Kineosporia succinea: one gene and its partner. The protein of the gene in region 1 interacts with the protein of each later gene in a pairwise test. Links are inferred from orthologs where the notes say so. Each region holds a gene or a part of one and is shown in the gene's direction. Other genes may lie near its edges.

Evidence for each region. Proteins that work in one complex are often made in the same cells at the same time.
Region 2: the proteins of hemL (region 1) and J2S57_RS13290 interact in binary tests that used the Escherichia coli proteins (3 or more experiments, as listed by UniProt). The link is inferred for Kineosporia succinea from one-to-one orthologs.

What each region holds. Positions count from the first base shown.
Region 1 is NZ_JAUSQZ010000001.1:3,244,664-3,250,191, forward strand. What follows is about bases 983-3,838. They hold hemL (glutamate-1-semialdehyde 2,1-aminomutase), read left to right. Parts: upstream 983-1,669; coding sequence 1,670-3,007; downstream 3,008-3,838. Other genes in these bases: hemB (porphobilinogen synthase), read left to right, coding at 983-1,275; J2S57_RS14210 (hypothetical protein), read left to right, coding at 1,410-1,610; J2S57_RS14220 (histidine phosphatase family protein), read left to right, coding at 3,118-3,774; J2S57_RS14225 (TlpA family protein disulfide reductase), read left to right, coding at 3,780-3,838. In the rest of the region: J2S57_RS14200 (bifunctional uroporphyrinogen-III C-methyltransferase/uroporphyrinogen-III synthase), read left to right, coding at 1-298; more of hemB, read left to right, coding at 295-982; more of J2S57_RS14225, read left to right, coding at 3,839-4,346; J2S57_RS14230 (cytochrome c biogenesis CcdA family protein), read left to right, coding at 4,343-5,077; cytochrome c biogenesis protein ResB, read left to right, coding at 5,080-5,528. UniProt on the Escherichia coli protein: Aminomutase that catalyzes the transfer of the amine group on carbon 2 of glutamate 1-semialdehyde to the adjacent carbon 1 to form 5-aminolevulinate.
Region 2 is NZ_JAUSQZ010000001.1:3,040,094-3,045,475, forward strand. The notes cover bases 750-3,459. They hold J2S57_RS13290 (GntR family transcriptional regulator), read left to right. Parts: upstream 750-1,634; coding sequence 1,635-2,285; downstream 2,286-3,459. Other genes in these bases: J2S57_RS13285 (thiamine pyrophosphate-binding protein), read left to right, coding at 750-1,630; J2S57_RS13295 (hypothetical protein), read right to left, coding at 2,340-2,501; J2S57_RS13300 (ATP-binding cassette domain-containing protein), read left to right, coding at 2,695-3,459. In the rest of the region: more of J2S57_RS13285, read left to right, coding at 1-749; more of J2S57_RS13300, read left to right, coding at 3,460-3,651; J2S57_RS13305 (ABC transporter permease), read left to right, coding at 3,648-4,490; J2S57_RS13310 (hypothetical protein), read right to left, coding at 4,529-4,762; J2S57_RS13315 (DUF3817 domain-containing protein), read left to right, coding at 4,895-5,218; J2S57_RS13320 (SDR family oxidoreductase), read right to left, coding at 5,220-5,382. UniProt on the Escherichia coli protein: Transcriptional activator of the glcDEFGB operon which is associated with glycolate utilization, and encodes malate synthase G and the genes needed for glycolate oxidase activity. Also negatively regulates the transcription of its own gene.

The sequences.
Region 1 (5,528 bases):
GAGCGGCCACTTCGACGCGGTCGTCTTCACGTCGTCCTCCACGGTGCGCAACCTGGTCGGCATCGCCGGCAAGCCGCACGCCACCACCGTGGTCGCCTGCATCGGCCCGCAGACCGCGAAAACCGCCGAGGAGCACGGCCTGCGCGTCGACGTCCTGGCGGCCGAGCCGAGCGCCGACGCCCTGGTCGCCGCGCTCGCGGAGTACGGTGCGGGTCTGCGGCTGAGTGCCGACGAGGCGGGCGAGCCGGTGCTGCGCCCGAGTCAGCGCAAGGGTTCCACGAGGAGGAACGCGAAGTGAGCTTCCCGGCGCACCGCCCGCGTCGCCTGCGGGTGAACCCCGCGGTGCGCCGCCTGGTGGGGGAGACCCGGCTGCACCCGTCCGACCTGGTGCTGCCGGTGTTCGTGAAAGAGGGCCTGGCCGAACCGCATCCGATCAGCTCGATGCCGGGGGTGTACCAGCACTCGCGCGAGTCCCTGCGGAAGGCGGCGTCGGAAGCCGCCGGGCTCGGGCTGGGCGGGATCATGCTGTTCGGCATCCCGGCCGCGAAGGACGCCGAGGGCTCGGGCGCCACGGATCCGGACGGCATCCTCAACGTCGCCGTCGCCGACGTGCGCGCCGAGGTCGGTGACGACCTAGTCGTGATGGCCGACCTCTGCCTCGACGAGTTCACCGACCACGGCCACTGCGGCGTGCTGCGTCCCGACGGCTCCGTCGACAACGACGCCACGCTGCAGCGCTACGCCGACATGGGGGTGGCGCTGGCGCAGGCCGGCGCCCACATGGTGGGCCCGAGCGGAATGATGGACGGTCAGGTCGCCGTGATCCGGAAGGCGCTGGACTCCAGCGGTTTCGCGGAGAGTGTGTCGATCCTGGCGTACGGTGCGAAGTACGCGTCCGCGTTCTACGGCCCGTTCCGCGAGGCCGTGGACTCGTCGCTCGAGGGTGACCGCCGCACCTACCAGCAGGACCCGGCGAACGGCCGGGACGGCCTGCGCGAGATCGAGCTCGACATCGCCGAGGGCGCCGACATCGTGATGGTCAAGCCGGCGATGAGCTATCTCGACGTGGTGGCCCGGGCGGCCGACCGGTTCGACGTCCCGATCGCGGCGTACCAGATCTCGGGTGAGTACGCGATGATCGAGGGCGCCGCCGCCAACGGGTGGATCGACCGGGACCGGGCGATTCTCGAGTCGCTCCTGAGCATCCGCCGGGCCGGGGCGTCGATCATCCTCACCTACTGGGCCTCCGAAGTGGCGCAAACCCTGCGTTCGTAACGGTTCTCGCCCTTCGAAGGGGTCGTCGGACCACCCCGACGGCCCCTTCAGTGCGTCCGTGAACGGTCGACGGGGCGCACGCAGGCCGTCACCCGGCCTGTCAGGGGCCCAAGACCGAGGAGGACGCGATGGGCGTGGGATCGGTGAGCAACAACTACGGCTTCGTCGGCAACGGCGGGACCGACGTCCTGGTGGCCATGGCAGCCATCCAGCAGCGCGCCGACGGCCGGATGCTGGCGTTCCGGGCCGCCGAGGCCGCCCAGGCGGCGGCGCAGGCCGCGCAGATGGCGGCCGTGCAGGCGATCGGCGCAGGGCGCGTGGACATGTATCTGTAGCCGGGCCGACGGACCCCCCAGGTGCGGGACCGTGGGCCGGAGCTGGGACACTGCATCATGTGACAGACGTCAGTGGGGTCTACCCGGCCGACGCTCCCGCCTCGCAGGCGCTCTTCGATCGCGCCTCCGCCGTGACGCCCGGTGGTGTCAACTCCCCGGTGCGCGCCTTCCGCGCCGTCGGGGGCACACCGCGCTTCATGGTCCGGGGCGAGGGGCCGTATCTCTTCGACGCAGACGGTCGGCGCTACGTCGACCTGGTCTGCTCCTGGGGCCCGATGATCCTGGGGCACCAGCATCCGGCGGTGGTGGACGCGGTGCGTTCCGCTGCTGCGAACGGGTTCTCCTTCGGCACGCCGACCGAGGGCGAGGTCGCCCTCGCCGAGGAGATCGTGTCCCGGGTCGCGCCGGTCGAGCAGGTGCGCCTGGTCTCCAGCGGCACCGAGGCCACGATGAGCGCGATCCGCCTGGCCCGCGGCTTCACCGGCCGCAGCAAGATCGTCAAGTTCGCCGGCTGCTACCACGGCCACGTCGACAGCCTGCTGGCCGCGGCCGGCTCCGGGCTGGCCACGTTCGCCCTACCCGACACCCCGGGAGTGACGGGTGCGGCGGCCGCCGACACGATCGTCCTCCCGTACAACGACGTCGACGCCCTCACCAGGATCTTCGAGGCCGACGGCCACGAGATCGCCGCCGTCATCACCGAGGCCGCCGCCGGCAACATGGGCGTCGTCCCGCCGACCCGCGAGTTCGAGACCGCCCTGCGCGACCTCACCCGCCTCCACGGTGCGCTGCTCGTCTCCGACGAGGTGATGACCGGTTTCCGGGTGTCGAAGGCGGGCTGGAACGGGCATTCCGACATCAGCGCCCCCGACCTGCTCACCTTCGGCAAGGTCATGGGCGGTGGCTTCCCGGCCGCGGCGTTCGGCGGGCGCGCCGACGTGATGGCCCACCTGGCCCCGTCCGGCCCGGTCTACCAGGCGGGCACGCTGTCGGGTAACCCGGTGGCCACCGCGGCCGGTCTGGCCACGCTGAAGAACTGCACCGACGACGTGTACGCGCACCTGAAGGCCGCCTCGGCGAAGCTCGCCGGCGCCGCCCACGAGGCGCTGAACGCCGAGGGCGTGCCGCACGCCATCCAGTTCGCCGGCTCGATGTTCAGCGTGTTCTTCACCTCGCTGGACTCGGTGAGCACCTACGACGAGGCCAGGCAGCAGGACCTGCCCGCCTTCGCCGCGTTCTTCCACTCGATGCTGAGCCAGGGCGTCTACCTGCCGCCGAGCGCCTTCGAGGCCTGGTTCCTGTCCGCCGCCCACGACGACGCCGTTCTGGACCAGGTCGTGGCGGCTCTTCCGAAGGCCGCGAAGGCCGCCGCCGAGGCTGGGAGTATGACCCGGTGACCGAGAACCCGCCCAGCGGTGAGAGCGCCGCGCCGCTCACCAACGACGAGCTGATCCACCCCGACGTCCCGCCCGCGCCCCACCACCTGCCGCCGGTGAGCGCGGCCCCGGTGGCCGGTGACGAGGCGAACCACCGCACCACCGTGCACCTGCTGCGCCACGGTGAGGTCTACAACCCGCAGGGCATCTTCTACGGCCGCCTGCCCGGGTTCCACCTGTCCGACCTGGGGCAGCGGATGGCCGAGCGGGCCGCCGGGTTCTTCTCCACCCGCGACGTGGTGCTGGTCGTCGCCTCGCCGATGGAGCGCGCCCAGCAGACCGCCCTGCCGGTCGCCGCCGCGCACGACCTCGAGGTCGGCACCGACCCGCGGATCACCGAGGGCACCAGCGTCTTCCAGGGCCTGACCTTCGGCGTGGGCGACGGCTCGCTGCGGCACCCGCAGCACTGGTGGCACCTGCGCAACCCGTTCCGGCCGAGCTGGGGCGAGCCCTACGAGCAGGTCGCCGCGCGCATGCTGGCCGGCGCCGCCGACGCCCGCGACAAGGCCGTGGGCCACGAGGCGGTGCTGGTGAGTCACCAGCTGCCGGTCTGGATGGCCCGGCTCAAGGTCGAGAACCGCCGCCTGTGGCACGATCCGCGCAAGCGTGAGTGCTCGCTGGCCTCGGTCACCTCGATCACCTACCACGACGACAAGGTCGTCTCGGTGGCCTACACCGAGCCCTCCCGGGACCTGCTGCCCGGTGCACAGAAAATTGCGGGAGCCTGACGGTCATGTCATCACCCGGACGGCGCTGGATCCTCGCGGTCGGCGCCACTGCTCTACTGGCGCTGACCGGTTGCTCCGGCTCGTCCTCGTCGGGCGGTGAGGCCGTGGACGGCGGCGCCGTCCAGGTCATCCCGGCCTCCGACCGCAAGTCACCGATCGAGATGTCGGGCACCACGGTCGACGGTGAGCAGCTGAACATCGCCACGCTGCGCGGCAAACCGCTCGTCATGAACGTCTGGGGCTCGTGGTGCGGTCCGTGCCGCACCGAGGCCCCGGCGCTCGAAGAGGCCTACAACGAGCTGAAAGACACCACGAACTTCGTCGGGATGGCGTTCCGGGACACGAAGACCGGCGCCAAGAACCACGAGAAGGAGTTCGGCATCACCTACCCGAGTCTCTACGACGAGGGTGATCTGCTGCTGAACCTCAACGGGGCCGTGACCTCGCAGTCGATCCCCGTCACCCTGATCCTCGACTCGCAGGGCCGGATCGCCGGCCGCTACGTCGGCATCGTCACCAAGGTGACGCTGATGGACATGGTCGAGGACATCGAGGGGGACAGCGCCGCATGACCGGCACGGTGCTGAACGGGCCTCTGCTGCTGGCCGTCCCGATCGCGATCCTCGCGGGACTGGTCTCCTTCGCCTCCCCCTGCGTGCTGCCGCTGGTGCCCGGCTACCTGGGCTACGTCACCGGCCTCACCGGGGAGGACCTGGAACAGCAGCGCCGCAGCCGGATGGTGCTCGGCGTGCTCCTGTTCATCGCCGGCTTCACCGCGGTCTTCGTGACCATGGGCTGGGTGGCGGGAGCGGTCGGGCGCTCGCTGCTGGAGTACAACGACGTGATCACCCGGGTGCTGGGCGGCGTCACGATCGTGCTCGGCCTGGTCTTCGCCGGGTTCCTGCCCGGCCTGGCCACGGAGAGGCGGCTCAGTTTCCGGCCCACCGCCGGCCTGATCGGCGCCCCGCTGCTGGGCGTGGTGTTCGGCCTCGGCTGGACCCCGTGCATCGGCCCCACGCTCACCGCGATCGTGTCCATGTCGAGCGGTTTCGGCGACGCGAAGCGAGGCGGGCTGCTGGCTTTCGCCTACTGCATCGGCCTGGGCCTGCCGTTCCTGCTCGCCGCGCTGGCCTACCGCCGGGCCACCACGGCCTTCGGTGTGCTGCGCCGGCACCGGGTGGCCATCAACCGCTTCGGCGGGGCCATGCTGGTGCTGATCGGCGTGATGCTCGTGTCCGGTCTGTGGGGGCACCTGATCGCCGGCAGCCAGGGCTTCATCACCGGCTTCCAGTTGGCGGTCTGACCATGAGTGTCGACGACGAGATCGAGCTGAGGCCGGGCCAGAAGGGCAAGATGCCCCGGCTCTCCGAGAAGCAGCCCGTGGCCCAGCCCCGGCTCGGGTTCATCGGCTGGCTGCGCTGGATGTGGCGTCAGCTCACCAGCATGCGCACCGCCCTGATCCTGCTCATGCTGCTGGCCCTGGCCGCGGTGCCGGGTTCGCTCATCCCGCAGACCCGCATCGACCCGTCCAAGGTCAGCGCGTTCGTGGAAGACCACCCCGATCTGACGCCCTGGGTGCGCCGGCTCGACGGGTTCGACGTCTACGGCTCGCCCTGGTTCAGCGCGATCTACCTGCTGCTGTTCATCTCGCTGATCGGCTGTGTGGTCCCGCGCACCCGGCAGCAGTTCAAGGCGCTGCGGGCGAAACCGCCCAAGGCCCCGCGCCGCCTGGAGCGGATGCCGGTCCACGCCAC
Region 2 (5,382 bases), 200 kb from region 1 along the record:
GCCCGGAGACACCGGTGTGGTGTTCTACGACGCGCTGTTCCACCGGCGCGACGCCATCGAGCACGTGCTCGCGCGCGACGAGCGGCACGCCGCCTACATGGCCGACGGGTACGCCCGCGTGCGCAACCGCGTCGGCGTGGTCGAGGTGTCGAGCGGCGGCGGAACCACCTACGTGGTGGGCGGTCTCGGCGACGCGTACGCCTCGGGCATCCCGGTGCTGCTGCTCACCTCCGACATCCACCGCGGCAGCCGGAACACCGGTGCGCTCACCGAGATCGACCAGGTGGCGTTGTTCAGTGCGGTGACCAAGGCCCAGGCGGTCGTGGACCGGGCCTGCGACATTCCCGCGACCGTCGCTTCGCTGCTGGTCACGGCGGTCAGTGGACGTCCCGGTCCGGTCGCGCTGATCGTGCCGGAAGACGTGCTGGAAGAGATCACGGACGCGCCGGTCGTCACCTCGACCGCCACCCTGCCCGGTGAGCGGGCGGCGGCCGGTGAGGATCTCGTCCGCCAGGCCGCGCAGGTGCTGCAGAACGCGGCGAAGCCCGCGATCGTCGCGGGCGGGGGCGTTCACGCCTCGGACGCGTACGCCGAGCTCGCGCGGCTCGCCGCCGCCGTCGGGGCCGGGGTGGCCACGAGTATTCACGGCCAGGGCGCGATCTCGACGAAGGACGCGTGGTGGCTGGGGATCGTCGGCAACAACGGCGGCCAGCCGGGCACCAACCGCTACGTGGCCGAGGCCGACGTGGTGCTGCTGGTCGGCACCCGGGGCAACGCGACCAACACGAACTCCTGGACGGCCCCGGCGCGGTCGGGTGTCACGGTGATCCAGATCGACATCGAGGCCGATCGCGCGGGCCGCAACTTCCCGGGCTCCCTGGGCCTGGCCGGCGACGCGAAGACGGTGCTCGGGCAGATCCTGGCCGAGCTCCCCGTCGTCCGGGAGCTCGATGCCCGTGAGGCCGAGGTGGCGCAGGCCCGCGCCGATGCCACCCCGCCCACCGAGGAGCCCGAGTTCGCCCCCGGCGTGCTCTACCCGCGCACCGTGATCGAGTCGGTGCACGCGGCCCTGGGCGACGACGTCACCGTGGTCGGCGACCCGGGCACCCCCACCCCGAACGTGGCCGTGTTCTGGCCGGTTGCGCAGGCCGGCCGCCGCACCGTGATCCCGCGCGGGCACGGCCCGATGGGTTACGCCATCCCCGCCGCGATCGGTGTGGCCAAGGCTCTGCCGGGTAGGCCGGTGGTCTCGGTGACGGCCGACGGCAGCTTCGCGATGTCCTGCGGTGAGCTGGAGACGGCGGCGCGCTTCCACCTGCCGATCCTGTTCGTGCAGCTCACGAACAACAGCATGGGCTGGATCAAGATGCTGCAGCACCTCTACACGGGGGGTCGCTACTTCGGCGTGGACCCCGGTCCGGTGGACGCGGTGCTGGTGGCGAGGGCCAACGGGGTGGACGGGGTCAAGGTGACCTCGGCGGAGCAGCTCAAGGCGGCGCTGGAGTCGTTCGCCGCCGATCCGCGTCCGTTCTACATCGACGTCGACGTGCCTCACATGATCGACTACGCCCCGCCGGTGCCCGCGTGGGACAAGGGACTGGCCGGTGACACCGAGCGCCCGGTTTACTGAGCGAATGTCTGTTTCCGAGGGCGCGCGGCCCGTTCTCCGTTCGGAGACCGTCTACGGCACCCTCCGGCAGGAGATCACTGACGGCGTGCTGGCTCCCGGCACGCCGTTGGTGGAAGACGACATCGCCGAGCGCCTCGGCGTCTCGCGCACCCCGGTGCGCGAGAGCATCCAGCGGCTGGCGGCCGACGGCCTGGTCGACTCCCGCCGCCGGCGCTGGATCGTGCACGCCTACCAGCCCGAGGAGATCAGCGAGATCTACGGGGTGCGGGCAGCACTGGAGTCACACGCGGCCCGGCTGGCGGCGCTCAACGCCGACGGGGCCACGCTGGAGCGCATCGAGGCCCGGCGTGAGGTGATGACGCGCGAGAACCTGATCACCCTGGTTCAGCGGGGCACGGCCAACGACGAGTTCCACGATCTGATCAGCGGGGCGTCCGGAAACCCGCGGCTGCTGCGCACGATCCGCGACCAGCGCCTGTTCCACTTCAACCGGCACATCGGGGCGCTGTACGACGAGGAGTCGCTGCGCACCACCTCGCGGCAGCACGGGCAGCTCATCGACGCGGTGTGCGCACGGGACGCCGACGGGGCGTCGGAGATCGCGCGCATCCACGTGGAGTTCTCGCTGCAGTTGCTGCTGGACAGGTTGTTCTAGAACGTTGCCCCGGGTTCGGGTGACCTGACGAGTTCAATTGCCCGAGGCAACGTTTCAGGACAGTGGCAGCCGGCTCACTCCCGAGTCCACCTCGTCGTCGGTGGTGTCGTGGTCGTGGTTGCGCCAGGCGCCGCGGTCGCTGGGGCGCGTCGGTCGGGCGGCATCGTCGGGGCCGTAGTCGTGGTCGTTGACGCCGTCGGGTGGGCCTAGAGACATCGTCGTTCTCCTTCGCTCGGAGTCGTTTCAGGCTACGCCCGGGCGAAAAGGGAAGCGCGGTGCGGCCCCCGGACGGCCTATTCTCGCGAGCCGGGAACTTGTGGAAGACCTGTGCGTTGTTGGCGGAGGGCCGATGAGTTCTGGGCGGCGGGCCGGTCCAAGCACGTGAAACCGACTCATCCGGGAGGGTGCGATGACCGACCTGGCTATTGAAACAGCCGGTCTGGTGAAGAAGTTCGGCGAGATGCGGGCCGTCGACGGGGTGGATCTGCGGATCCCCACCGGCGGCGTCTACAGCGTGCTGGGGCCGAACGGAGCCGGCAAGACCACCACCATCCGGATGCTGGCCACCCTGCTCGAGCCGGACGGGGGCACCGCCACCGTGCTCGGGCACGACGTGGTGCGCGAGGCCCGGCAGGTGCGGGCCCGGGTGGCCATGACCGGGCAGTTCGCCTCGCTCGACGAAGACCTCACCGGCCTGGAGAACCTGCTCCTGCTGAGCCGTCTCTACGGTTACGGGCGCGGCGCGGCCAAGCAGCGGGCGCACGAGCTGCTCGCCGCCTTCGACCTCTCCGACGCGGCGAACAAGCAGGTCAAGGCGTATTCGGGCGGTATGCGGCGGCGCATCGACATCGCCGGCAGCATCGTGGTGCGGCCCGACCTGATGTTTCTCGACGAGCCCACCACGGGCCTCGACCCGCGCAGCCGTAACCAGGTCTGGGAGATCGTGCGGGCCCTGGTCGGGGCCGGCACCACGATCCTGCTCACCACGCAGTACCTGGAAGAGGCCGACCAGCTGGCCGACCGCATCGCCGTGATCGACCAGGGCAAGGTCATCGCCGAGGGCACGAGCGGCGAGCTCAAGGCCTCGGTCGGCTCCGGCGCGGTGAAGGTGCGCGTGGCCGACCCGGCCGCGCGTGACGAGGTGGCCCGGCTGCTGGCCGAGAGCCTGCACGCCGAGCCGGTGCTGGAGTCCGACGCGGCCTCGATCTCGATGCGGGTCGTCGACCCCACCGCGGTCGCCGGTGCGCTGCAGCGGGTGGGTGAGCGCGGCCTGGTGATCAGTGAATATTCGCTCGGGCAACCGAGTCTCGACGAGGTGTTCCTGGCGCTGACCGGGCACCTGGCTGACAAGGAGGCTGCGGCATGAGCACGATCAGCCCGGCGCCGGCGAAGAAGACCGTCGACGCCAAGATTCTCGCGGCCCTCGGCTCTTCGGAGCGCCCGCCCGCGGCCGGCCCGGTCAGTTCCTCGCTGACCTTTGGCTGGCGCGCCCTGCTCAAGATCAAGCACGTGCCCGAGCAGCTCTTCGACGTGACCATGTTCCCGATCATGTTCACGCTGATGTTCACCTACGTGTTCGGCGGCGCCGTCTCGGGATCACCGAAAGAGTATCTGCAGTACGCGCTTCCGGGGATCCTGGTGCAGACCATCGTGTTCATCACGATGTACACCGCGATGACCATCAACAGCGACATCGAGAAGGGCGTGTTCGACCGCATCCGGTCGCTGCCCGTCTGGCGCCCCTCGCTGCTGGTCGGGGCGCTGCTCGGAGACACCCTGCGCTACCTGATGGCCTCCACCATCGTGCTGGTGGTGGGCGTGCTCATCGGCTACCGCGCGCCCGGCGGCTTCGTCGGCGTGATCGCGGCCGTGGGGCTGCTGCTGGTGTTCTGCTTCTCGCTCAGCTGGCTCTGGCTGATCCTGGGCCTGAAGGTGCGCACGCCCAATGCCGTGATGGGCATGGCGATGATGATCCTGTTCCCGCTCACGTTCGTCAGTTCGGTGTTCGCGCCGCCGGAGACCATGCCGGGCTGGCTGCAGGCCTTCGTCGACGTGAATCCGGTGACGCTGCTCGTCGAGGCCGCCCGGGGCCTGATGAACGACAACCCGGACGGTGGGGACATCCTCTTCGTGCTCGGTGCCTCGGTGGTGCTGACGGCGGTGTTCTCGCCGATCGCGCTGCGCATGTACAACCGCAAGTCCTGAACGCTGCCGAGGTCGTCTGAGGCTGCGGGGGCAAGGCCTCAGACGACCTTGGGAGGCTCGCTGTCGGCGTAGGTGCGGTCCGCGTCGACATACGCGTTGAGCCAGCCGCCGGGCGGGTAGGCACCGACCACGACGCGGTGGTCGTTCCAGCCGCAGCCGATCGTGAGCACCCCCGACTCGGTGATCTCGATGTTCTCGGCGTCGTTGTACACATCGGCGCTGGCGGTGGGGCCGGTGTCGTTGTGGCGGGAAAGGATCACAGTGACTGACATAGTGTGATCGTAGGGTTACGCAACGTCACTCGCATGGTATGTGCCCTGAACGGCTCAATCGTGATCGAGCGGAAGTTCCCTCCCGTCGGCGCGAGACGGGTCACACCGGTCGCCGTGGCAGACTTGCTGGTCATGAGCTCCCGCGTGGTCACCGCGTTCCGCGTCGTCGCCTTCGCCGAGGCGGTCAGCTGGCTCGGGCTGCTGATCGGCATGTACCTCAAGCGCGTCGCCGAGACCACCGAGGTCGGTGTGCAGGTCTTCGGCCCGATCCACGGTGGCGTCTTCGTGGCCTACGTGCTGCTCACCCTCTACACCGCGCGGGTGCAGCGCTGGGCGATCGGCACCACGCTGCTCGGTCTGGCCGCCTCCATCCCGCCGTTCTTCACGGTGATCTTCGAGGTGTGGGCCAAGCGCACCGGCAAGCTCGAGCCCACCTCCGAGCCCGTCGCCGCCTGACTCACAGAGGGAACTCCCCGGCCAGGTAGGTCGGGGTGTAGAACTCCGCCGGATCCTTGGCGAGAGAAGCCTTCACATAGGCGCTCCACTCGTCCACCAGCACCTCCTGGGCACCCGCCTCGACCCCGTCGAGCGTGGCCGTGGCGACCTCGGCCACGCTGAGC